One region of the Paenibacillus sp. 01T47 genome, then DNA from elsewhere that is predicted to be linked to it. Evidence: riboswitches for the same ligand, from Rfam matches in the RefSeq annotation. Region 1 holds a riboswitch; each other region holds the start of a gene.
What was found. A riboswitch is a leader RNA that binds a small molecule or an ion and turns the genes downstream of it on or off. The one in region 1 is predicted to bind cyclic di-AMP.
Positions count from the first base shown of each region.

Region 2: it holds a riboswitch for cyclic di-AMP, as region 1 does, so the genes downstream of both, AC1DOV_RS06220 (C40 family peptidase) here and AC1DOV_RS08325 (NAD-binding protein) in region 1, are expected to answer to the same signal.
Region 3: it holds a riboswitch for cyclic di-AMP, as region 1 does, so the genes downstream of both, AC1DOV_RS32525 (ubiquitin-like domain-containing protein) here and AC1DOV_RS08325 (NAD-binding protein) in region 1, are expected to answer to the same signal.
Region 4: it holds a riboswitch for cyclic di-AMP, as region 1 does, so the genes downstream of both, AC1DOV_RS12460 (TrkH family potassium uptake protein) here and AC1DOV_RS08325 (NAD-binding protein) in region 1, are expected to answer to the same signal.

Region 1 covers NZ_JBFTPA010000003.1:203,414-208,861, reverse strand. The annotation lists gene kdpB (potassium-transporting ATPase subunit KdpB) at 1-1,878, opposite strand, end outside; gene kdpA (potassium-transporting ATPase subunit KdpA) at 1,897-3,576, opposite strand; gene kdpF (K(+)-transporting ATPase subunit F) at 3,595-3,672, opposite strand; gene AC1DOV_RS08325 (NAD-binding protein) at 3,796-4,194, opposite strand; cyclic di-AMP (ydaO/yuaA leader) riboswitch at 4,313-4,483, opposite strand; cyclic di-AMP (ydaO/yuaA leader) riboswitch at 4,575-4,773, opposite strand; gene AC1DOV_RS08320 (hypothetical protein) at 5,213-5,448, shown strand, end outside.
Region 2 covers NZ_JBFTPA010000002.1:475,196-480,643, reverse strand. The annotation lists gene AC1DOV_RS06240 (extracellular solute-binding protein) at 1-775, shown strand, start outside; gene AC1DOV_RS06235 (carbohydrate ABC transporter permease) at 906-1,817, shown strand; gene AC1DOV_RS06230 (CehA/McbA family metallohydrolase domain-containing protein) at 1,842-2,741, shown strand; gene AC1DOV_RS06225 (MATE family efflux transporter) at 2,820-4,172, shown strand; cyclic di-AMP (ydaO/yuaA leader) riboswitch at 4,408-4,542, shown strand; gene AC1DOV_RS06220 (C40 family peptidase) at 4,546-5,022, shown strand; gene AC1DOV_RS06215 (chromate transporter) at 5,157-5,448, shown strand, end outside.
Region 3 covers NZ_JBFTPA010000033.1:7,989-13,436, forward strand. The annotation lists gene rsmI (16S rRNA (cytidine(1402)-2'-O)-methyltransferase) at 1-708, shown strand, start outside; gene AC1DOV_RS32510 (AbrB/MazE/SpoVT family DNA-binding domain-containing protein) at 841-1,095, opposite strand; gene AC1DOV_RS32515 (HD domain-containing protein) at 1,366-2,664, shown strand; gene AC1DOV_RS32520 (TatD family hydrolase) at 2,682-3,455, shown strand; cyclic di-AMP (ydaO/yuaA leader) riboswitch at 3,640-3,820, shown strand; gene AC1DOV_RS32525 (ubiquitin-like domain-containing protein) at 4,069-5,217, shown strand; gene rnmV (ribonuclease M5) at 5,342-5,448, shown strand, end outside.
Region 4 covers NZ_JBFTPA010000005.1:97,459-102,906, reverse strand. The annotation lists gene AC1DOV_RS12475 (succinate dehydrogenase cytochrome b558 subunit) at 1-39, opposite strand, end outside; gene AC1DOV_RS12470 (LysR family transcriptional regulator) at 344-1,252, shown strand; gene AC1DOV_RS12465 (potassium channel family protein) at 1,354-2,016, opposite strand; gene AC1DOV_RS12460 (TrkH family potassium uptake protein) at 2,035-3,375, opposite strand; cyclic di-AMP (ydaO/yuaA leader) riboswitch at 3,466-3,670, opposite strand; gene AC1DOV_RS12455 (CPBP family intramembrane glutamic endopeptidase) at 3,916-5,448, shown strand, end outside.

The sequences.
Region 1 (5,448 bases):
CGGAATAATAATCGCGTTAAAAATAAGCGCCGACAGTATAGCAGACAATGGAGAGCCTAAATTCATAATATTTAGAACGCCCATCTCGGGAATGGCAAGCATGAACATCGCTGGAATGATTGCAAAATATTTGGCGATATCATTAGCGATACTAAAAGTCGTCAGTGCCCCTCTTGTCATAAGCAGCTGCTTGCCGATAGCAATGACTTCAATAATTTTGGAAGGGTCCGAATCCAAGTCCACCATATTGGCAGCTTCTTTTGCAGCAATCGTCCCGCTGTTCATAGCAAGACCCACATCCGCTTGGGCAAGTGCAGGAGCATCGTTTGTACCGTCACCAGTCATCGCAACCATTTTTCCTTCGGCTTGTTCACGGCGTATAACAGCTATTTTATCTTCCGGCCTGCTCTCCGCAATAAAATCGTCGACTCCCGCTTCATGTGCGATGGTTGCTGCAGTAAGCGGATTGTCTCCCGTACACATAATCGTTTTGATGCCCATTTCACGCAGCTGATCGAATCTTTCCTTCATTCCTGGCTTAACGGTATCCTTCAAATAGATAACACCAAAGATTTGGTTATCAACAGCTACTGCGAGCGGTGTACCGCCTAATGTAGCAATCGTATTCGAAATATTTTCTAAATCGGATGGGATGGTCCCGCCCTGTGAAGCTACCCACTTCCGAACCGCATCGACAGAGCCCTTCCGAACTCGGCGGCCGTTTGCCAGATCAATACCGCTCATTCGCGTCTCTGCTTTGAATTCAATAAATTCGCCGCCTTCCGCAAGTGAAGCATCATAGCTTAAGCCCTGCTTCTTCATCCATTCAAGCACAGAACGGCCTTCAGGCGTTTCATCCTTAAGCGAGCTGATAGCTGCCCAACCCGATAAAGTTTGAAGATTGCTGCCTCCGACAGGCACAAGCTCGCTTGCCATCCGGTTGCCGAACGTGATCGTTCCTGTTTTATCCAAGATCATCGTATTAATGTCGCCTGCTGCTTCAACAGCCTTACCTGACATAGCCAGTACATTAAACTGAGTTACTCTATCCATCCCAGCAATGCCGATTGCTGATAATAATCCGCCGATGGTCGTCGGAATCAAACATACAAGCAGCGCGATTAATACTGGAATTTCTAAGTGGATACCCAAATAGTCAGCGATTGGTGCCAACGTAACAACTACAATTAAGAAAATAATCGTTAAGCTAGTCAAAAGTGTATTGAGCGCAATTTCATTAGGCGTCTTCTGACGTTTCGCTCCTTCAACAAGGGCAATCATCCGATCGATGAATGACTCCCCGGGGTCACTCGTCATGCGCACTTTAATTTTGTCACTCACAACCCTTGTACCGCCTGTAACCGAGCTGAAATCTCCTCCAGCTTCTTTAATAACTGGCGCCGATTCACCTGTAATCGCTGATTCATCTACGGAAGCCAGCCCTTCAATGACCTCGCCATCACCAGGAATCATCTCACCTTGGGAGACGATGAAAATATCGCCTTTGCGGAGCTCCGTTGATGATACGACTACAATAGAGCTGCCGACGAGCTTATTGGCACTCATTTCCTGCTTAGATTTTTTGAGCGAATTGGCCTGTGCCTTGCCTCTGCCCTCTGCAATGGCTTCAGCAAAGTTTGCGAACAGCAGCGTGAAAAGCAGGATGAAAAACACGGTAATATTAAAGCCTATGCGTTCTTGAGAATTAAAGTAATTTGGAAAAATAGTCATCAGCAGAACGATAACCGTCCCTACCTCGACAACAAACATAACGGGATTTTTCATCATCGTAACTGGATTTAATTTCACAAAGCTATCGATGACGGCATGTTTAACCGCATCTCCCGACAGCAAATTATTCTTCTTATTTTTATTCATTATCGTTCACCTCATCCGTTAGCGGAGTATCAAATATTCTGCAACCGGCCCAAGCACGATGACCGGCAAGAAGGTTAATGCACCAATTAAAAGAACAGTACCAATTAGTAGTACAGTGAAAAGTCCATTATCTGTACGGAACGTCCCGATTGTTTCTGGAACAGGCTGCTTGCGAACAAGAGATCCAGCAACCGCAAGCATCGCAATCATCGAAATATAGCGGCCGGTCAGCATGACTAGCCCAGTACTAATATTCCAGAACGGCGTATTGTCGCCTAATCCCTCAAAGCCGGAGCCATTATTCGCTGCCGATGACGTATATTCGTAAAGCACCTGGCTAATGCCGTGGAACCCTGGATTCGTTATCGCCCCATGGCCCAAATCCGTCATAAAAGCAATGGCGGTAGGCACTAATATAATGAAAGGATGAACTAGAATCGCTATCGCTATCAGTTTCATTTCTCGCGGCTCTACTTTTCGGCCCAGAAACTCTGGCGTTCGCCCTACCATCAGCCCGCATATAAACACAGCTAGTATGGCGTACATGAGCATATTGATAAGCCCTACTCCCTTGCCTCCAAAGACGACATTAAGCATCATTTCAGCAAGCGGAACCAAGCCGCCAAGCGGTGTAAGCGTGTCATGCATATTGTTGACGGTACCCGTTGTCGCAGCGGCTGTTACCGTTGTGAACAGTGCCGATTGCGCGATACCGAACCTTACTTCCTTGCCCTCCATGCTTCCTTGAGTAGCATCGATTCCTAGTGCGCTTATTGCAGGATTGCCTGTTTTCTCCGATGTGTAAGCAAGGCTTAGAAACACTAGAAACAAACACATCATGGCAGAGAATACAACCCAGCCTTGCTTTTTGTTTTTAGCAAAAAGACCAAATGCATACGGCAGCGAAGCCGGCAGCGCCCACATCGACAAGATTTGAATCACATTCGTTAATGGATTTGGGTTTTCAAATGGATGAGCCGAGTTCACTCCAAAAAAACCGCCGCCGTTTGTGCCCAAATGTTTGATGGATTCAAGCGAAGCTACAGGACCGATTGCAATTTGCTGCATGGCTCCCTCTAGCGTTTTAATTGTAAATGTCGGATCAAGCGTTTGCGGCACCTGAAGAGCGACAAGCACTAGCGTGATAATAAAGGAAATCGGAAGAAAAATCCTTGTGTGTGCTTTTACAAAATCCTCGAAAAAGTTGCCGATCGTCGTTCCTTTACTCGTAATCCCACGAACAAACGCGATGGCAACCGAGAAGCCCGTCGCCGCTGACGTGAACATCATCATCATGATGACCGCCATTTGGGAGAAATAAGATAAGGCACTTTCCCCGCTGTAATGCTGTAGATTCGTATTGGTAATAAAGCTGATGACTGTATTGAAAGTCAGTGTAGGCTCCATGGCTGCCATGCCATTTGGATTAAACGGCAGTGCATTTTGGAACCGCAATATCAAATAGCTGAAAGCAACTAAAATTAAATTGGTTGCAACAAAGCTGAGTGCGTATATCTTCCAACTCATGCCCTCTCTTTTTTTGAGACCAATAAGCTTAAATATAAATCGCTCCGTCCCTCCGAATACTTTGTCTAACCGATTGTGTTCATTTGAGAACACATGATAGACGTAAGTACCAAGCGGCTTAACTAACAATACAAGAACGGCAATGACGATAAGCAATTGTAAAATATCCATCTTGTAAATCCCCCTCTATTAAAACTTCTCCGGATGAATTAACGCATAAATCAGATAAACGAAAACAAATACAGCCACTATCGCTATGACAGTCATTGGCCCTCGCCCCCTGTTTTCTCAATAACACTGGAGCACCAAGTTAAAAATCCGTAAAATAAACCGAAGCTAGCTAACAACGCCCCGAACATATAAAAATCCTGCATGTAAACCCCTCCTGCATTATTTGTTGCTTAATAGAAAACCGACTTCACCGGTATGAGAGAATACGATATGATCCGCTCCGAGCCCCTTGTAAATAGCCCTTGGATTCCACTGCTGTGTAATGACGTAAATCGACTTAGAGGTCCAAGCTCTGCAGCACTGTACAAAGCGGCAGCTAAGCGCCAAGCTGCTCTCGAATATAAATACCTCGCTAATGTTCATCGAAGGAACATTCCAGCTTTGACGATCATTCGAATTGATGTACAAAACATTGCTGATACCCTGCTTGCGAAGCTGTTTTTCTTCCTGTTTGCTATTGGTCAAAACGATAAATTTTAATTGATGAAACTGCAAAGTTCGTATGAATGATTGGCCAGCCTCGTTTAGACCAGCTACAATAATATGCTCTTCCTGCAAACGAATTCTCCTCCATATGGTAAAAAAGGCAACAAAAAAGAAGCCTTGGGATAAGAGGAACTTTTCCCGCGGCTTCTTTGCCCGCAGCAGAATAAGCCGCGGGAAGCACGATGGCTGTTGCCTCTCTCGAGTACACTTACGAGGTTAGCTGTCGGATTCGGGCCTTGAGAGTTGCCCTACGCTTGATCATTTTCAAGCGATTCACCCCATGAAGCGAAGTCGTGATTGCACACGAATCGTTCGTTGGTTCCCCCGTTCCTGCTGCTGCAGGACTCAGCGTTTTCTTACATTTTGTAGCAAATTAAGCTTTTTTGGGCACAAAAAACCACAGAGGTCTATGACACTCTGCGGTCGAAGTTAATCGATCACAAGCTTCATCATTCCTCTCTCGGTCCACGCTTACGAGGTTAGCTGTCGGATTCGGGCGGTGAGAGTCGCCCTACTTTGACCGGTATCCATGGCACCTGTCAAAGATTCACCCCTGCTCTGCGTTTGTTCGACTCTCACATCGAACAGGCGCATCGCGTCATTATTGGTTCCCCCGCTTCCGCTTTCACGGAAACTCAGCGATCAGTAAATCGAAACTTATTTATAAATCCTGTATCGAATATTACTCCTCGCTATAAATACTGTAAAGGCAGTCTGCTACCTAATTTAGCCAATTTCAGCCTTGCAGAGCGATTCGCAACGCTTACATTCATTTCGATCTCTCGATATCTCACTATTTCTCAGTTTTACTCTTGTTTTCAAAAATAGTGTTCAATCCCTTTCCAACGATTTTATGCGTGAATAATCAGATTTCTCTATAATCGAGAATGGAAGAGAATAAACGAGTATTTCGAAGAATAAATATCTTTTTACTGCCATAACGAATGGATTTCTTTTAAAATGGCATCTGGCTGCCTTTTCACGATATACCACAGTTTTACAATATTGCATTTCGGGTTTACCATAGACGGCAAGCCAATATGGCTGAGTATTATCGGTGAATTATTCAAATCGAGGAGAGATCTCATTGATGTCTACACCAGTTGAAGTACCCTTGCCAAGCTTAGAAAATCAATCAGCTGCCTTGTTTGAAATTAAACGAATTCAAATGTTTGTGCTGCCGGCTTCCATGCTTGAATCAAATGGTTACCGTGTTTGCCTAAGGCTCTCCACTGCTAATGGTCATGGCTGGAGTGAGCTGTTTATTAAAAAATCCGAGAAGCCTCGCGACTGGATCAGATGGAGCAGTATGCTGCTAAGGTTCAT
Region 2 (5,448 bases), on a different contig from region 1:
TCGTGCAACAGAAGGGATTTTGAACGGCTCCTTCGCGATTATTGCTGATATGCATAACTACCTTGAATTTAATAAGGACATGCATTACTTGCCGATTGGTCCGTTAAATGAAGCGGATAAGCCTTACCAGATGAAGCTTAGCTATAAAACGGCTGGCGGTGCTTGGGCGATTCCATCTTCAACCAAAAATCCCGAAGATATCGTCAAATTCGCTGACTTCTTGGCGAGCCGCGAAGGCAAGCTGCTCTGGCAATACGGAATTGAAGGAAGAGACTACACACTTGATGATAAGGGCAACCCGATTGTGAAAAATGAAGTATTGGAATTGAAAGATAAAGATTCGAAAGCCGCGAAAGCGCTTGGGTTTGCGGGGGTAGGCAACTATTGGGGCGAAATTCTTGGCAATACAGACGTTGATCGTATAGCGGATTTTGGTGAAACAGAATACGGTAATGCTGCCAAACCTAATATCAATGAGGGACCGCTCAAGATTGCTGAGTATTGGGAGTGGGATAAGAAAAGAGCGAATGCAATAATCTCAGATACGTATGCTCCAACGGCTTTCCTTGGCGAGTTTGCGAAGGAAACGGAATTAAAAGCTGCACTTGATAATTATGACGAGAGCCTCAAACGTGCTTATTATGCTAAAAGCCAGGATCAAGTAACGAAAATATTGGAGTCAGCATCTGAACAATTAAAGGCTGCAGGCTTGGATGATTACTTAGCATTGCTTGAGAAAAAAGATAGCGATCCAAATACAAAAGTAGAACTATAACAATCATTAAAGCTGCTGGTGGTCTGTTTCATTCGTACATGAAATGTACTGCGATGAGACGGACCACTAACGCTAAGGACATGCTTCCGAGGCTGTTTTGCTTCGCAAATGTTGAAGGAGTGCAAATAACGTGGATAAACCATTTTATAAGATTTCTACAGGAGAAAAATTAATTCAGATTGCCATCTATGTATTGATCATTCTTTTATGTTTATCTATCATTCTTCCGTTTCTGAACATCTTTGCTTTGTCCTTTAATTCAGGCAAAGATGCGGAAAGAGGAGGCATCTATTTGTGGCCGAGATTATGGTCTATTGAAAACTATAAGGAAGTTTTCTCATCCTCCAATATTGTAAGTGCATTCGGCATTTCGATGTTCCGAACGATTGTCGGGACATTAGCGAGCGTCTTTTTGACTGCGATGGCAGCTTACGCATTAAAGAGAAAAGCGATGCCAGGCGTTCGATTTTTTACCATGCTTATTTTTTTTACCATGTTGTTTAGCGGCGGCATCATTCCATACTATTTGTTGTTGAAAGACTTGCATTTGACGAATACAATCTGGGTTTATATCATTCCGGGCTTGTATAGTGCATGGAATTTAATAATTATGCGGACTTTCTTCCAAGAGATCAGTCCGAGCCTCGAAGAATCTGCAAGAATTGATGGATATAATGATTTTTCAATTTTCATGAAGGTGATCATGCCGCTCAGCAGGCCGGTTGTGGCTGTCATCGCGTTATTTAACGCAGTGGGGCATTGGAATGATTGGTTTACAGGTGCCTTCTATGTTCGAGAGAGCAATCTGCGGCCTTTATCGACATTGCTGCAGGAAATGCTGACCCGGGCAGATGCGCTTCGAAATACGCTCGAGCAAGCGGCTGGTTCGACGCAATATGAAATGCTGGACAAAATTCAGGTGACAGGAAACTCGCTGAAAATGGCGACGATTATTATCGTCATCACACCGATTATTATGATTTATCCATTTATTCAGAAGTATTTTGCCAAAGGCGTTATGATCGGTTCGGTCAAAGAATAAGGCAGGAACGGAGGAACATATTGAATGACACAAGTAATCATTTCAAATCCTTATGGTAAACAAGAGGGCATGTGGCTGAAAGGGAGCTTCCATAATCATACGACAAATAGTGCTTGCGGCTCTCAAACGCTTGAGACGGTTTACCGGATGTATGGGCAATACGATTTCCTCGGCATTTCCGACCACGATTTCATTACAGTTCATGAAGGGAAACGTTCAATCACGACCGTATTCGAAGCGATGGAGGTTAGCAGTCCGCAAAGGCATATGCTTCTCATTAACCCTCCGCGCTCGATGATGGACAGCTATTCCAACGAGTTTTCGGTAGAACGGTATCAGCAGTATTCTGACCTTTGCACGAAGCAAGGAGGAATGAGCGTACTCGTTCATCCGAATCGTTATTATTCGCAGTATTGGCCGATTGAAGATATGCTCGCGATGCCTTGCTACACCGGAATCGAGATCGTAAATGGCGAAGGAAATCCAGCGTTCGACATTGCGTTTGACAAATGGGATGCGCTGCTCTCAGCTGGGCGAAAAGTATGGGGGTTTGGCGGAGACGATTTTCATGTATATGGGCAAGAGAAACGAACTTGGAATATGGTGCTTGCTGAGCAAAACACCAATGAGAGTATTACTTCAGCGATGAAATCCGGAAGTTTCTATGTTTCCACAGGCTATGGGTTTGAGTCGATTCATGCAGCCGATGGGACGATCGAGTTTAAGCTGCTTGCGAGTGAAGGATTGGACCGGATGTACAAATATGCAACTTTGTTCGGCAAAGACGGAAATGTGCTATACGAGACTTCCGGTCGTTTCAATAGCGTTAGTTACAAGTGTCGTGGTGATGAAGGTTACGTAAGGGCGGCAGTTTATTTGGAAGGCGGTTTTGGCGCATTCTCTCAACCCCTATTTGTTGGATAGGGTGTACTCTCATACATGATAACAGTAGTCTGACGATAACAGCAGGGTAGTACATGAACAGGAAGAATGTGAATTTGAATGAGTAAACAGGTTGACCCGCGCCAAAAGAGCATCATCTCGATAACATGGCCTATCTTTATTGAAGCTTTATTTGGGATGCTGATTGGAACGGTCGATACGATGATGCTAAGCAGCTACTCTGATGGAGCAGTGGCAGCGGTTGGGATAGCTAATCAGATTTTAGTTGTAGTGGGCTTGATGTTTGGATTTGTTACGGTGGGTACAAGTGTCATTCTCAATCAATGGCTCGGCTCAGGCAACTTGCATGGTGCCGATCGAATCGGGAGAACGGCGCTTACTTTGAATGTTATGCTCGGTTTAATAGCTAGCGTAGGATTGATTGTCTATGCCGACGTGTTTTTAGCGCTTTTTAAAGTGCCCGAGGATGTGATGGCAGAAGGAGTCAGCTATCTATCGATTGTTGGCAGCTCCGTCTTCATCACAGCAATAAGCATGACGTTAGGTACTATTTTACGATGCCGCGGTATTGTGAAAGAAATGATGTTCATCGCATTGGGGATAAATGTTCTGCATATTACTTTAAATTATCTGGTGCTGATGGAGCCCTTCGGCTTACCTAATTTAGGCGTAGAAGGAGTAGCAGCATCCACGTGGCTAACCCGTGCCATAGGGATGATCGCTTATTTGATTTTATGTATTCGAAGCTTGGAGTATAAGGTTGGCTTGATTAGTCCATTTAAGTTTCAAAGAAAAAATATTGGCCTTATATTTAAACTAGGTATTCCTTCGGCAGGTGAGCATGTTTCTTATAATCTTTCACAGGTTGTAATCACATATCTAGTCACGCTGATCGGTACGGCAGCGTTAACGACAAAAATTTATTCGCAGAGCATAACTTCTTTTGTTTTTGTTTTTTCAATGGCAATAGGTCAAGGAACGCAAATTATTGTTGGACATCTGATTGGAGCCCATCAGAAGGATGATGCTTATCGATCCAGTATTCAAAGTTTGAAGCTGGCGTTCGTCATTTCGCTTGCGCTTGGTATTTGTATTTATAGCTTCTCAGGTCTATTGCTCAGCCTCTTTACTAATGATGCGGAAATTATATTGTTAGGCAAGCAGCTCATGTTGTTATCGATTATGCTGGAGCCGGCTCGGGCTTGCAACATGGTGCTTATCAGTTGTCTAAATGCGGCTGGAGATGTGAAATTTCCTGTTGCTGCCGGGTTAGTATCCATGTGGGGGATTAGTGTGCCGCTGGCATACGTGTTCGGGATTGTGTTCGACATGGGGTTGGTAGGAATATGGCTGGCCTTTTCAATCGATGAATGGATAAGAGCATTACTGATGTTCTACAGATGGAGGAGACGTTCTTGGCAGAAGGTCGATATTTTGGCGAAACTTGCTTAACTAGAAAGAGTAACTGTATGAAAATACGGATACTCTTTTTTTGTGTTTAAACCGTTATATTTTGAAAATGTGATTGGAAATTCATCTATTTTAATTACAAAAAAATCAGCACCTTTGACAAAAATCATGTAGTGAACAGCTAAATAAATAATAATAATGAAGAAAAATGAAAGTATTCTAATAAACCAATTGCAGGATTATGGTAAAAACAATCGAATTTAACGATACTATAAGGTTTATTGACATGCCGAGTTCTGTATATCGGAAACGGGGGAACCACCTAGGGTGAATTGCTTAATGTATTTTTTTAAGCATAGGGATCTTCAACCGAACCCATAAGCTAACCTCGTAGGCACCGAAGGGAGAAGTTGTTTTGAAGAAGGGTTTTATTTTATTGTTATCCTGCTTGCTGCTGCTTACTGGAGGAGGAAGCGTGCTTGCAGATAAGTCGGACAAGTCAGTGCTTACGAATTCCATTAGCGAGGTTGTTGGAACTCCTTATAAATGGGGAGGCACAACGAGCAAAGGGTTTGACTGCTCGGGTTTTATTCTACATATCTTTAATCAATTTGATGTTAAGCTGCCTAGAACATCTCAATCGCAATCAGACACAGGCACAGAGGTCAATAAAGATGAACTACGCGTGGGTGATCTTGTGTTCTTCAACACAAGCGGCAAAGGCGTTTCTCATGCGGGCATTTACATTGGGGATGGGAAATTTGCTCATTCTTCTACAAGCAAAGGGGTTACGATTACAAATCTTAACGATTCTTATTACGCAAAACGTTATGTAACAGCAAGGCGTGTCGTAACAGAAGATACATTTGCTGCGATGATGGAGTCTAAATAATGTGTAATGATTTTAAAAACCACCTTACGAGGTGGTTTTTTTTATGTAACCATTTATTAAGTATTTGTTAAAGGGTTGTAAGCCAATAATTCGCAAGCTTACAATGTAAATAACATGAGTAATGGAATGAGGTTATAGGATTGAAAAGAGGAACAATCGCATCTTTGGTAGAGGTACTAGCTGTATCTACTAAACTAGGACTAACCTCATTTGGGGGTCCGATAGCCCATCTGGGTTATTTTCACAATGAGTATATTCGTCGCCGTAAATGGATGGATGAACGTAGTTATGCAGACCTCGTTGCTTTATGTCAGTTTCTACCCGGACCAGCCAGCAGTCAAGTTGGGATCGGTATAGGGATAGTTAGGGCTGGGTTATTGGGCGGACTAGTGGCTTGGTTAGGGTTCACACTGCCATCGATCATAG
Region 3 (5,448 bases), on a different contig from region 1:
CATTTCGAGATTGGAACTCGTATTGTCAGCTATCATGAGCACAATAAACAAGCCAGCGGCCCTGAGCTGATCAGATTGCTTCTAGATGGGCAATCCATCGCATTAGTTAGTGATGCGGGTCTGCCGGCTATTTCGGATCCAGGTGCGGATCTCGTGAAGGACGCTATTGAAAATGGTATTTCCGTTATTCCTATTCCAGGAGCGAATGCAGCATTGTCTGCACTTATTATATCGGGTCTGCCTACGGACCGATTTTTGTTTGCTGGATTTCCGCCGCGCGAGCGAAAGTCATTAATGAAATGGCTGCTCGATATGCAAGCACAGAAAGGGACCCTGCTTTTCTACGAGTCACCCCATCGTATAAACAAAACACTTGATGCACTTCAGGAATGTCTCGGCGATCGCCAAATAGCATGTATCAGAGAACTGACAAAACGCCATGAAGAAGCGGTCCGCGGCCGAATTTCAGAATGTATAGCATGGTTTGAGGAGCATCCGCCGCTCGGAGAATTTTGTGTTGTGGTGGAAGGATCAGAGGGTGAAGGGGCAAGTGAGCTGCCAGCGGCAGATATTTGGTGGTCTGAGCTTGATCTTGCTGCCCATGTTGCTCATTATGAGGAACAATTTGATCGTAAGGAAGCCATTAAGAAGGTTGCGCTCGATCGAGGTTTGCCTAAACGCGAAGTATATAATGAAGTAAATAGATAGATGATTATCATATATGTGAAATAGTAGACAAAAAAAAGACCTTCCTGGCCGGGTTCAAGCGCAGGAAGGTATCAAGGAGTATAAAAAAGGTTAGAATTAACAAGTTAATAAGTACAGTATAACTTATTTTTTTTATTTTGTCACAGGTGTTGGCATTTCTGACAAACAAACATGACAAACAATTTTTCCTTTGAAATAAGATACGTTTTCTGCGTTGCCACAGAAGATACATGCAGGCTCATATTTCTTAAGCATGATGCGCTCGCCATCTACGTAGATCTCAAGTGCATCTTTCTCGCCTATTCCAAGTGTACGGCGCAATTCGATCGGTATAACGACGCGTCCTAGCTCATCAACCTTACGAACAATACCAGTAGATTTCATCATAATCTATTATTGCCCCTCTCAAAATACGTTTCGTCATCGTTCGACATAGTTTTTGCTTTTATGATTACTATAATACCAACGATTACCATAATAGTCAACCAGGAATATTCCCCGGATAGCTGAATTCACAAGTATTTGACTAGTTAGTACGGTCATATTACTCTGTAATAGAATACAACAGCTTCGACAATTTGGAAACTAATTTCCGACACTATTCGACATGAAAATCATTTTTTGTGTCGAAAATATGAACAAAGGAGATGAGAGACGATGAAAAAACAGCTGACCGAAGAGAAAGTTTTTAAGGATCCTGTTCATCATTATATATATGTACAAGACCAAACGATTTGGGATCTGATCAATACAAAAGAGTTTCAAAGACTGCGCCGGATACGACAGCTAGGAACCTCCTATTTGACCTTCCATGGAGCAGAGCACAGCCGGTTTTCACATTCACTTGGCGTATATGAAATTACTCGAAAAATTATTTCTCAGTTTGAACGAAACAGCTATCCTGACTGGCCAGTCGAAGAAAAGCTAGTCTCGCTTTGTGCTGCTTTATTGCATGATGTTGGTCATGGTCCGTTCTCGCACTCCTTGGAAGAAGTATTCGACACGGATCACGAAGAGTGGACATGTAACATCATTTTGGGAGATACAGAAATCAATCGTGTGCTAAGTGCTGTATCGGAGCAGTTTCCTGCTCAGGTCGCTGCAGTCATACAAAAAAAATATCCACAGCCGATTGTTGTTAGTTTGATTTCAAGCCAAATGGATGCTGATCGGATGGATTATTTGCTCCGAGACGCGTATTTTACAGGTGTAAACTATGGAACATTTGATTTAGAACGCATTTTGCGCGTATTGCGTCCTTATAAAGGGCAAATTGTAGTTAAAGAGAGCGGTATGCATGCAGTCGAGCATTATTTGATGTCTCGTTATCAAATGTATTGGCAAATTTACTTCCATCCGGTGACCAGAAGCTCGGAAATTATTCTACGTCAAATATTTCGTAGAGCACAGGAGCTTTACGTGGGTGGCTACTCCTTTCAGTGGATGCCTAAGCAGCTGAAATGCTTGCTTCAGAACACGATGACGGTGCACGACTATCTGAAGCTGGATGAAGCGCTCGTTCAGACCGCTTTCGCAGAGTGGGCGGAGGAGCATGATTCTATTTTAAACGATCTATGTGAACGATTTCTGAACAGGCATTTATATAAGTACATTACGCTTGAAAACCCAGATGAAGAGCTGCTAAATGAGATTAGCGAATGTTTCTCTTCTATAGGAATGAATCCGGATTATCATATGGAAATTGATTTTCCATTTGACTTGCCATATGACGTATATCGACCAGATAAAAAAGAAGGAGAAAAGAAAGAAAAAGCGCCGATTTTGTTGTTAGATGGTTTGGAAGATATAAGCGAAATATCCTCTAAATCCGACATTGTTCGTTCTATTACTGGCCTGCATCAAGGACAATATCATCTTTATTATCCAGAAGAGCCGCTCAAAAAAAATATTCATCGATTGCCGGAATCACTTCGTAAGCTTTTCAAACTCGATTGAAGGAGCATAACATCAACATGACATTACTTTTTGATACACATACCCATTTAGATTCGGAAAAATTTGATGAGGATCGCGACGAGGTCATCCAGCGTGCGAAGGATGCAGGCGTGCATATGCTTGTCAATATTGGTTTTAACCGTGAAACAATCCCTACAACCATGGCGCTTGCCGAGAAATATGATTTTATATACGCAGCAGTTGGTTGGCACCCAGTTGACAGTATAGATATGCTTCCAGAGGATTTGGAATGGATTGAACGTCTATGCGCGCATGAGAAGGTTGTCGCCATTGGAGAGATTGGACTCGATTATCACTGGGATACTTCTCCAAAAGAGGTACAACAAAGGGTTTTTCGTGAGCAAATTCGTCTTGCTCGTAAGGTGGGCAAGCCAATTGTTATTCATAATCGGGATGCTCATGAGGACATTATTCGTATTCTTCAGGAAGAGAATGCAGCAGAGGTTGGCGGTGTCATGCATTGCTTCTCCGGCAGCTGGGAAACGGCTAAACAATGTCTTGATATGAACTTCTATATATCATTTGGAGGACCCGTTACTTTCAAAAATGCAAGGGTGCCAAAAGAGGTGCTTAAGCAGGTTCCAATCGACCGGATTTTGATTGAAACCGATGCTCCATATTTAACTCCACACCCGTTCAGAGGGAAGCGAAATGAGTCCTCTTACGTCTCTTTAGTTGCAGAGACAGCAGCCGAATTATTGGGCAAAACGGTAGAAGAAATAGGTGTAATTACGACTGAAAACGGTCGAAGATGTTTTGGTATTGTCTAAAAACGAGAGAAATAGTGAGAAATAGAGACCTTTATCGCGTAAAAACTAATTTTTATAGCGATAATCGCTTATTTTTTCCTGCTTTATCCTGCTTTTTCGCTTAAATCGTCTTTTATCGTATCTTTACAATTGACCTCGTATGAAGGTATGATTCATCTCAGAGCAATAAAATTTTGTATTGGATTTCCAGTTTACGCTTAATCTCCATTCGGAGAGCGGGGGAACCATGTACGGTTTTTAATTCCGTATTTTGAATTCTTCAGGGGTGAATTTCGAAGCCATTGCCATGAGCATTGTGTAACGAATAGGGCGACTCTCTTGTCCGAATCCGTCAGCTAACCTCGCAAGCGTTATAGAGAGTGATCAACCTCGTGCATCCATTTTTCTGTATCCCAGTGAATCATTTAACCGGGAAGCCACGAAACAGATCCTCTGTCGACGGCTTCTTTTTATTTTCGAATAATCGGGAATTTGTCGACATAGGGATAAAAGATGGGGGTGGGAGGATCGATAGCAGTACTGGATTGCGTGCTCGCACGCCAATATACTATAGTCGCGTCAGTTGTATCATGCGTAACACTTGGCGGCGGGGCTATGAAGGAGGACCGATGAAGTGGGAATACTCCAGGTTAAGGACACCCATGGGAAACGATCATCCAGCATGTCTTTCGCATTGCGATGGAAGCGTGAAAACTTGCGTTTGATTCTTTTGAGTGCTACTATCTCAATCGCTATGACTTTCATGTTTTTGGTGTTGTTGTACGGAACGGCTGTCAAAAGCGTCTCCGTAGTAGTGAACGGACAAGAAACCGTTGTGGAAACGAAGCAATGGGTCCTGCAACGCCTACTGGATGAACAAGCTATCGCAATTGGACCACATGATGAGGTGTCCATACCGCTTAATGCGGCAATAAAGGACGGAGATCGTATAGAGGTGACTCATGCGATACCGGTAATTGTGAAGGCTGATGGCAAGACCTCTACTGTATATACGACAGAGAGAACAGTGCAGGCAGCGATCGAGGAATTACATATTCCAGTTCGTGGTCAAGATAAAGTAATACCTCCGCTTCATACCGTTTTGGACAACGAATTGACTGTAACCGTCGTTCGCGTAGATAAGAAGGTAGCTGAGACAGAGCGTGCAATGCCATTCTCTATTGTGAAGAAGAACGATCCGACGCTGGAAGCGGGCAAGCAGAAGCTTGTTCAACCCGGCAAGGAAGGTCTGATCGTAGAGAGTATCGAGAAGCAGTACGAGGACGGAATCCTTATATCGAAGAAGATGGTCAGCAAGGTGGTTGAAACCGCTGCGGTTAATCAGGTTGTCGCCATCGGAACGAAGAAGGAAGAGCCTAAAGTATCTGTGCTCTCGAACAAGAGCCCGAGCTTTACTTCGCTTACGAAGAGCGGTGTAACGTTTAAGGCGAGAAAAGTACTTAAAAATGTCACGTTGACTGCTTATTCTGCAGACCTCTCTTCAACAGGAAAAGATGAAAGCCATCCGGAATACGGGATTACATCATCAGGCACTCGGGTGCAAGAGGGTCGGACGATAGCTGTTGATCCGAAGGTTATTCCCATCGGTTGGTGGGTTTATATTGAAGGAATCGGTTTCCGCCGCGCTGAGGATAAAGGAAGTGCGGTTAAAGGCAACAAAATCGACGTATACTTTGATAGTACAAAGATTGCGAACAAATTCGGCAGGAAAAAAGGCATCACCGTATATGTGCTGGGGCCGAATAAACCGACTGCAAGCTAATTGAGCGGTTACCATCATCTTATCGCAATAATCAATTAAATATGCCATCATAAGGAGAGGCACTGCCTCTTCTTTTTGCATGTCTAAGGGTCTAATACAGTTTATGTAGAAGGGGATGATCTTGGTGATCAAAGAGATCATTGTCGTTGAAGGCAAAGATGATACCGTTGCAATAAAAAGGGCGGTAGATGCAGATACCATAGAGACGAATGGTTCCGCTATCGGTGAGGA
Region 4 (5,448 bases), on a different contig from region 1:
CGAGTGAAGCTTGCGCGAGAAATACGAATTTCCTTTCATGTCATTCCTTCTCCTTTCAAAACTGTGAGTGCTAGCATGCTTTTTCTTAAAATATAAGAATGTATCGGTTTCCCCTTTATACATTGCTTATATTCCAGCGCAAACGAGGTGCTGTGCAGCCAATGGTTGTCATCAGCAGTTTACGCTTGGCAAATCATTCTACATTGTAACCCCAGCATGTATGTCCGTCAACAAAACTCGACACATATTAGCCACACTTCCCATCCTACTCCTTTTAAGCTTATAATGGAATTGCTTATTTTTTATAATTTCTTATAACAAAATGACATAAGGGGTTTCATTCATGAATGAAGAGATGCATGTCTTCACCGTTATTGTGGAACAGTCCAGTATGAACAAGGCTTCCGCCTTGCTAAACCTGTCTCAGCCTGCACTTTCTCGTAAAATTGCCAAGCTTGAGCAGGACCTGGGCTCTCCTTTGTTTCATCGCATCGGAAAGCGGCTGGAGCTTACTCGAATTGGGCAATTGACCTATGAATATGCTTTGGAGCTTCGCCAGCTTCATCGCAAATATTTGCAAACCGTCTCCGAGTTCACCTCAGCTGGACATACGACCCTTACTATTGGCGCAAGCTTGACGACGCTTCAAACGACTTTGCCCGATCTCATTCAAAGCTTAACTTCAACTCATCCGGAGATCGACATTAAAGCGATTACCGGCAAGACGCATGAAATCGTATCGCTCGTACGAGATCACAAAGCCGATATCGGCATTGTCGCCTCTAGTATTGAGGATTCAACGCTGCGGTGTATTCCGCTGTTTGAGGATCATCTATCGCTCGTGGTGCCTCGTAATCAGGTCATTACCGATAAAGGCACGCTGGGTATACAGGATGTGACCGGCATGCCGATGATCTTGTTCTCCAAAGGCACTTGGTACAGGTTGTTGACCGACGAGCTGTTTGACAAATATCATCTTCAGCCGGATGTGCGAATGGAAATTGATTCGTTTGAAGCTATCCTTCGGTTGCTGCATACTTGCCGTGCTGCGACGCTCCTGCCTCAATCGTATATGCGCAATCAACTGCTTGAAGACAATGATCTTACCGTCATTCCCATTCGAGAACTTGAGGATACAAAGCGTACCACCTCGCTCATTCATGCGGATTCGGCCGCCCTCAGCCCGTCCGTTCGTCTATGGATCAACGAGCTTGCAGCAGGCTTCCCCAGCAAAAAGGACAGCAGCTTTTAAAATAGCTGCTGTCCTTCAGCATTTCCAATATTACACTTCCAAATCCATTTCAGCCTAATCTGCTTTTTCTAATAATAAGCCTCTTCCACTACATTAAACAATTAACGGATAACGGATGCTTCGAAGTCTTCTATTTGCTCATTTGTTCCTATAATAACCATGACATCACGAAGTGAAAGGACATCCGTTGCTGTCGGTGCGATGATGATGCCATTGGGCTTATTTATGGCTACGATGCTGCATCCAAATCTAGCTCGCGGATTAAGATCATGCAATGACTTGCCATCCAAGCATTGCGGTACGGCAAGCTCGGCAATCGTATACTCTTTGGAAAGCTCGATATAATCTAATAGATTTGGGGATACAAGCTGATGCGCAACTCGAATACCCATATCGCGCTCAGGATAGACCACGCGGTCAACACCGATTTTCTCAAGCACCCGGCCATGCAGTTCAGTCAAAGCTTTCGCTACAACTTGCTTCACTTCCAAATCCTTAAGCAGTATGGTTGTCAAAATGCTGGATTGAATGTCATCGCCAATCGCGACAACTCCGCAATCAAAGTTTCTTACACCCAAGGAGCGCAGCGCTTCTTCATCCGTACAATCAGCTGATACTGCATAGGTTAGAATACCGCTCATGTCCTGAACGGCTTCCTCATCCTTATCTATTCCAAGCACCTCATGGCCAAGCTGGACGAGTTCGCGCCCTAAGCTCGAACCAAATCTCCCTAAGCCGATGATGACAAATTGTTTCTTTTTAATTCCCACTTGCAAAGTCTCCTATCCAATCGTAATTTTGCCTTCTGGATGCCGATAAAGCTCTTTCTCTGTACGAGGCCCAAGCGCGTATGCGAGCGTCAGGGGTCCAAGTCTTCCGGCAAACATGGTTAATGCAATGACTATTTTCCCAACAAGACTCAGCTCTGGCGTAACACCAACGGATAATCCTACTGTTCCAAATGCTGATGTCGCTTCAAACAATAGCTTTATAAAAGCTTGATCCTCCGTCATCGACAAGATCATCGTTACAATAATGACAAGCGATAAAGAGATCAAAGTAATCGTGAGTGCTTTAAAAATTCTGTCTTTGCCTAATCTGTAACGGAAAAGAACGATGTCCTCTCGTCCTCTAATCATTGCAAATACAGCGCCGACCAGCGTTGCAAAGGTTGTTGTTTTGATGCCGCCGCCCGTCGAGCCGGGCGAGGCGCCAATAAACATTAATATAATGGTGAAAAACATCGTCGCTTGCCGGATAGCCGTATAATCAAGCGTATTGGCTCCTGCCGTCCGCGGCGTTACCGACTGGAAGAACGAGGACAAAATTTTCCCGCCCCAGTCCAGAGAGCCCAGTGTCTTCGAATTCGAGAATTCAAAAATAAATATGACGAGTGTCCCTACTGCAATAAGTGTTCCTGTCATAGATAGCACGACCTTGCTGTGCAGCGACAGCTTGCGGTTTTTGCGGAACTCCATCAGGTCCGACATAACGACAAAGCCAAGTCCGCCCGAAATGATCAGCATCATAGCTGCAATATTGACGACTGGATCAGAAACGTATAAGGTCAAGCTGCGATAGTTCCCAAAAATATCAAAACCAGCATTGTTAAACAATGAAACCGCATGAAAGGCTCCAAAATAAATCGCTTTGCCCAGCGGCATATCAAATGCAAACCTCGAAGCAAACAACGCAGCGCCAATAAGCTCTATTGTCAATGAATACACAATAACGCGTCTAATCAAACGCACGATGCCTTCCATGCTCGACTGGTTCATGGATTCCTGCAGCAAAAGCCGCTCACGCAGCGAAATCCTCTTGCGAAGTACGAGCGCTACCAGCGTCGCCATCGTCATAAATCCGAGTCCGCCAAGCTGGAACAGGCACATTAATATGATTTGACCCCATATAGAGAAATAAGTTCCGGTATCAACGACAACTAACCCTGTTACACAGGTTGCCGAAGTTGCCGTAAACAGCGCATCTATAAAAGGCAATCTCTCACCGCTTACCGATGCAAAAGGCATGGATAATAATAAGGCACCCAGCAATATAATAAGAGCGAATCCACTTACCAAAATACGCGGGGGTGACCACTTCAAAACATTCCAACTAACCTTCATTCATTTCCCTTCTTTTTGATTATGTCATATTGTCATTTATTGTTTTTAAGCATAAAAAAAAGCACTGGAAACTCAAGTGCTCGTGCGATGAGTCCTGTTCCAATACGCCTTCGAGGTTAGCTGACGGATTCGGGCCTGGACAGGCAGCCCTATTCAGCGGAAGAAGACGATGCTTCACCGCTAAAATTCACCCCATGCTATCTAATGTTGAACTGCTTTGCTTTCAGCAGGCTCATCCATTTAGACAACTTTATGGTTCCCCCGATTTCCTTAGGAAATTCGGCTATGCTATGCAATTAGTATGACGATAACGATTATAATCCCTAAGCACTCCTGATATAAAGGTGACGTTTATGACAAACAGGACGATATTAGCTCAAATTAGGGCAATGGGACGAACCAGCACATAGCTAGCTTGCTGGACATCGTTATTTCGCATTTTTTTGAAAACAAACGGTCATTTTCATTGGATAATTTAGGGATTCATATGTTAAGGTAATAAAATGAGCTATTTATTATGAAGACAGTTGAGGTGAAACTATGATTGATTCTATTAAACCCAATGAATGGAAACGATTTATATGGGCAGCAGTTGCTTGCTTTATTATTTATGGGGCCGTACAAATCGTTCCAATGATTACGGCTATCTCATCTGGCGAAATGAATACCAAGGTCATTGCGAAATCAGCGGCGGAGGATAAGGCGTCTGCATTTGTTGAAAAAGAAACAGGCTTGAAGGTGAAATCGGCTAAAGCCGTACATCAAACCGATAAAATTATGAATGGCTACTTATCTAAATATGAGCTAGTCAAAGCATATACGGATAAATATGACCCCATGTTTCCTACAGATACGTTTCAGGTTGATCTTAAATTCGTAGGCGGCGGCAGCGGATATGTTTATCTACATATGCATAGCGGGAAAGTCGTAGCTTGGAACTTGAAGCTTGAGGGGGAACAGCTATCAGATGCAGATAAAGCAAAAGAAGCTATTGCCTTTCTAACTGCAGGAAATTTCAGCGGAACTGAATTCATAGGCGGGCAAATATTGCCTAATGGCGATTGGCAGCCCAAGCCTCCTGCAGGTTATTCCATTAAAAATGCTCATCTTAACGTATTGGTTAACGCTCTTGTCGTGAATGACCGTACGATCATTACTAAATATAAACCGGTATTCGAGGCACCATCCGATTACATAAACTATGTAGAGAAACAAGATAAAATAGCTGGATACCTTACCTCTATCGGTTATCTGTTCATGAGCTTCGTTTTATTCGTCTTAGCTATTATTTACTCCGTTTTGTATCGAAAACATACATCCTTTAAATACGGAATCGTATTAACGATCATTTATTTAATTACTTATACGATCATGAATTTAAACGTTCTGGATGGTATCCGGGCTACGCTCGGCGAGACGGATATGGCAGGCGCTACCGTTTCGATCACTGCCATCGTAAGTGTTCTGCTAGCGATTCCTATGGCAGGTTCCATTTATGTATCCATTGTTGCCGGAGACGGCCTCTGGAAGGCGCAGGGCCGCGCTTTATGGCCGCGCTTTGGTCAGAGAGGGTATGGCGATTATGTTTGGCGCAGCGTCGGCTTGTCCTATTTATTCGCGATCATCTTATTTGCAATTCAATCGGTTATCTTTATCGCCTTGAAGCTGTCCATTGGCACTTGGGAAACATCAGATGCCTCTCAATCCCCATACAATATGGGTGTTCTTTGGCTGATGCCCGTGCTTGCTTGGGCTGCCGCAATTGGCGAAGAAGCCGTATTCCGCTTCTTCGGTATTGGACTATTTCGCAGGTGGTTTAAAAACACGTTTGCCGCAGCACTGCTGCCTACCTTCTTCTGGGCGCTCGGCCATGTGATGTATCCTTTTTATCCGTCCACGACGAGATTGTTTGAGCTGATGATTATCGGGCTTTTGTTCAGCTTTATCTTCGTCAGATACGGCTTCATTACAGCCATGTTCACCCATGCCATCTTCAACAGCGTTGCAGTTGGCCTATCCTTGCTCACTATTGGAACAGCACCGAACATAATCTCGGCTATTTTCTTCTCCGTG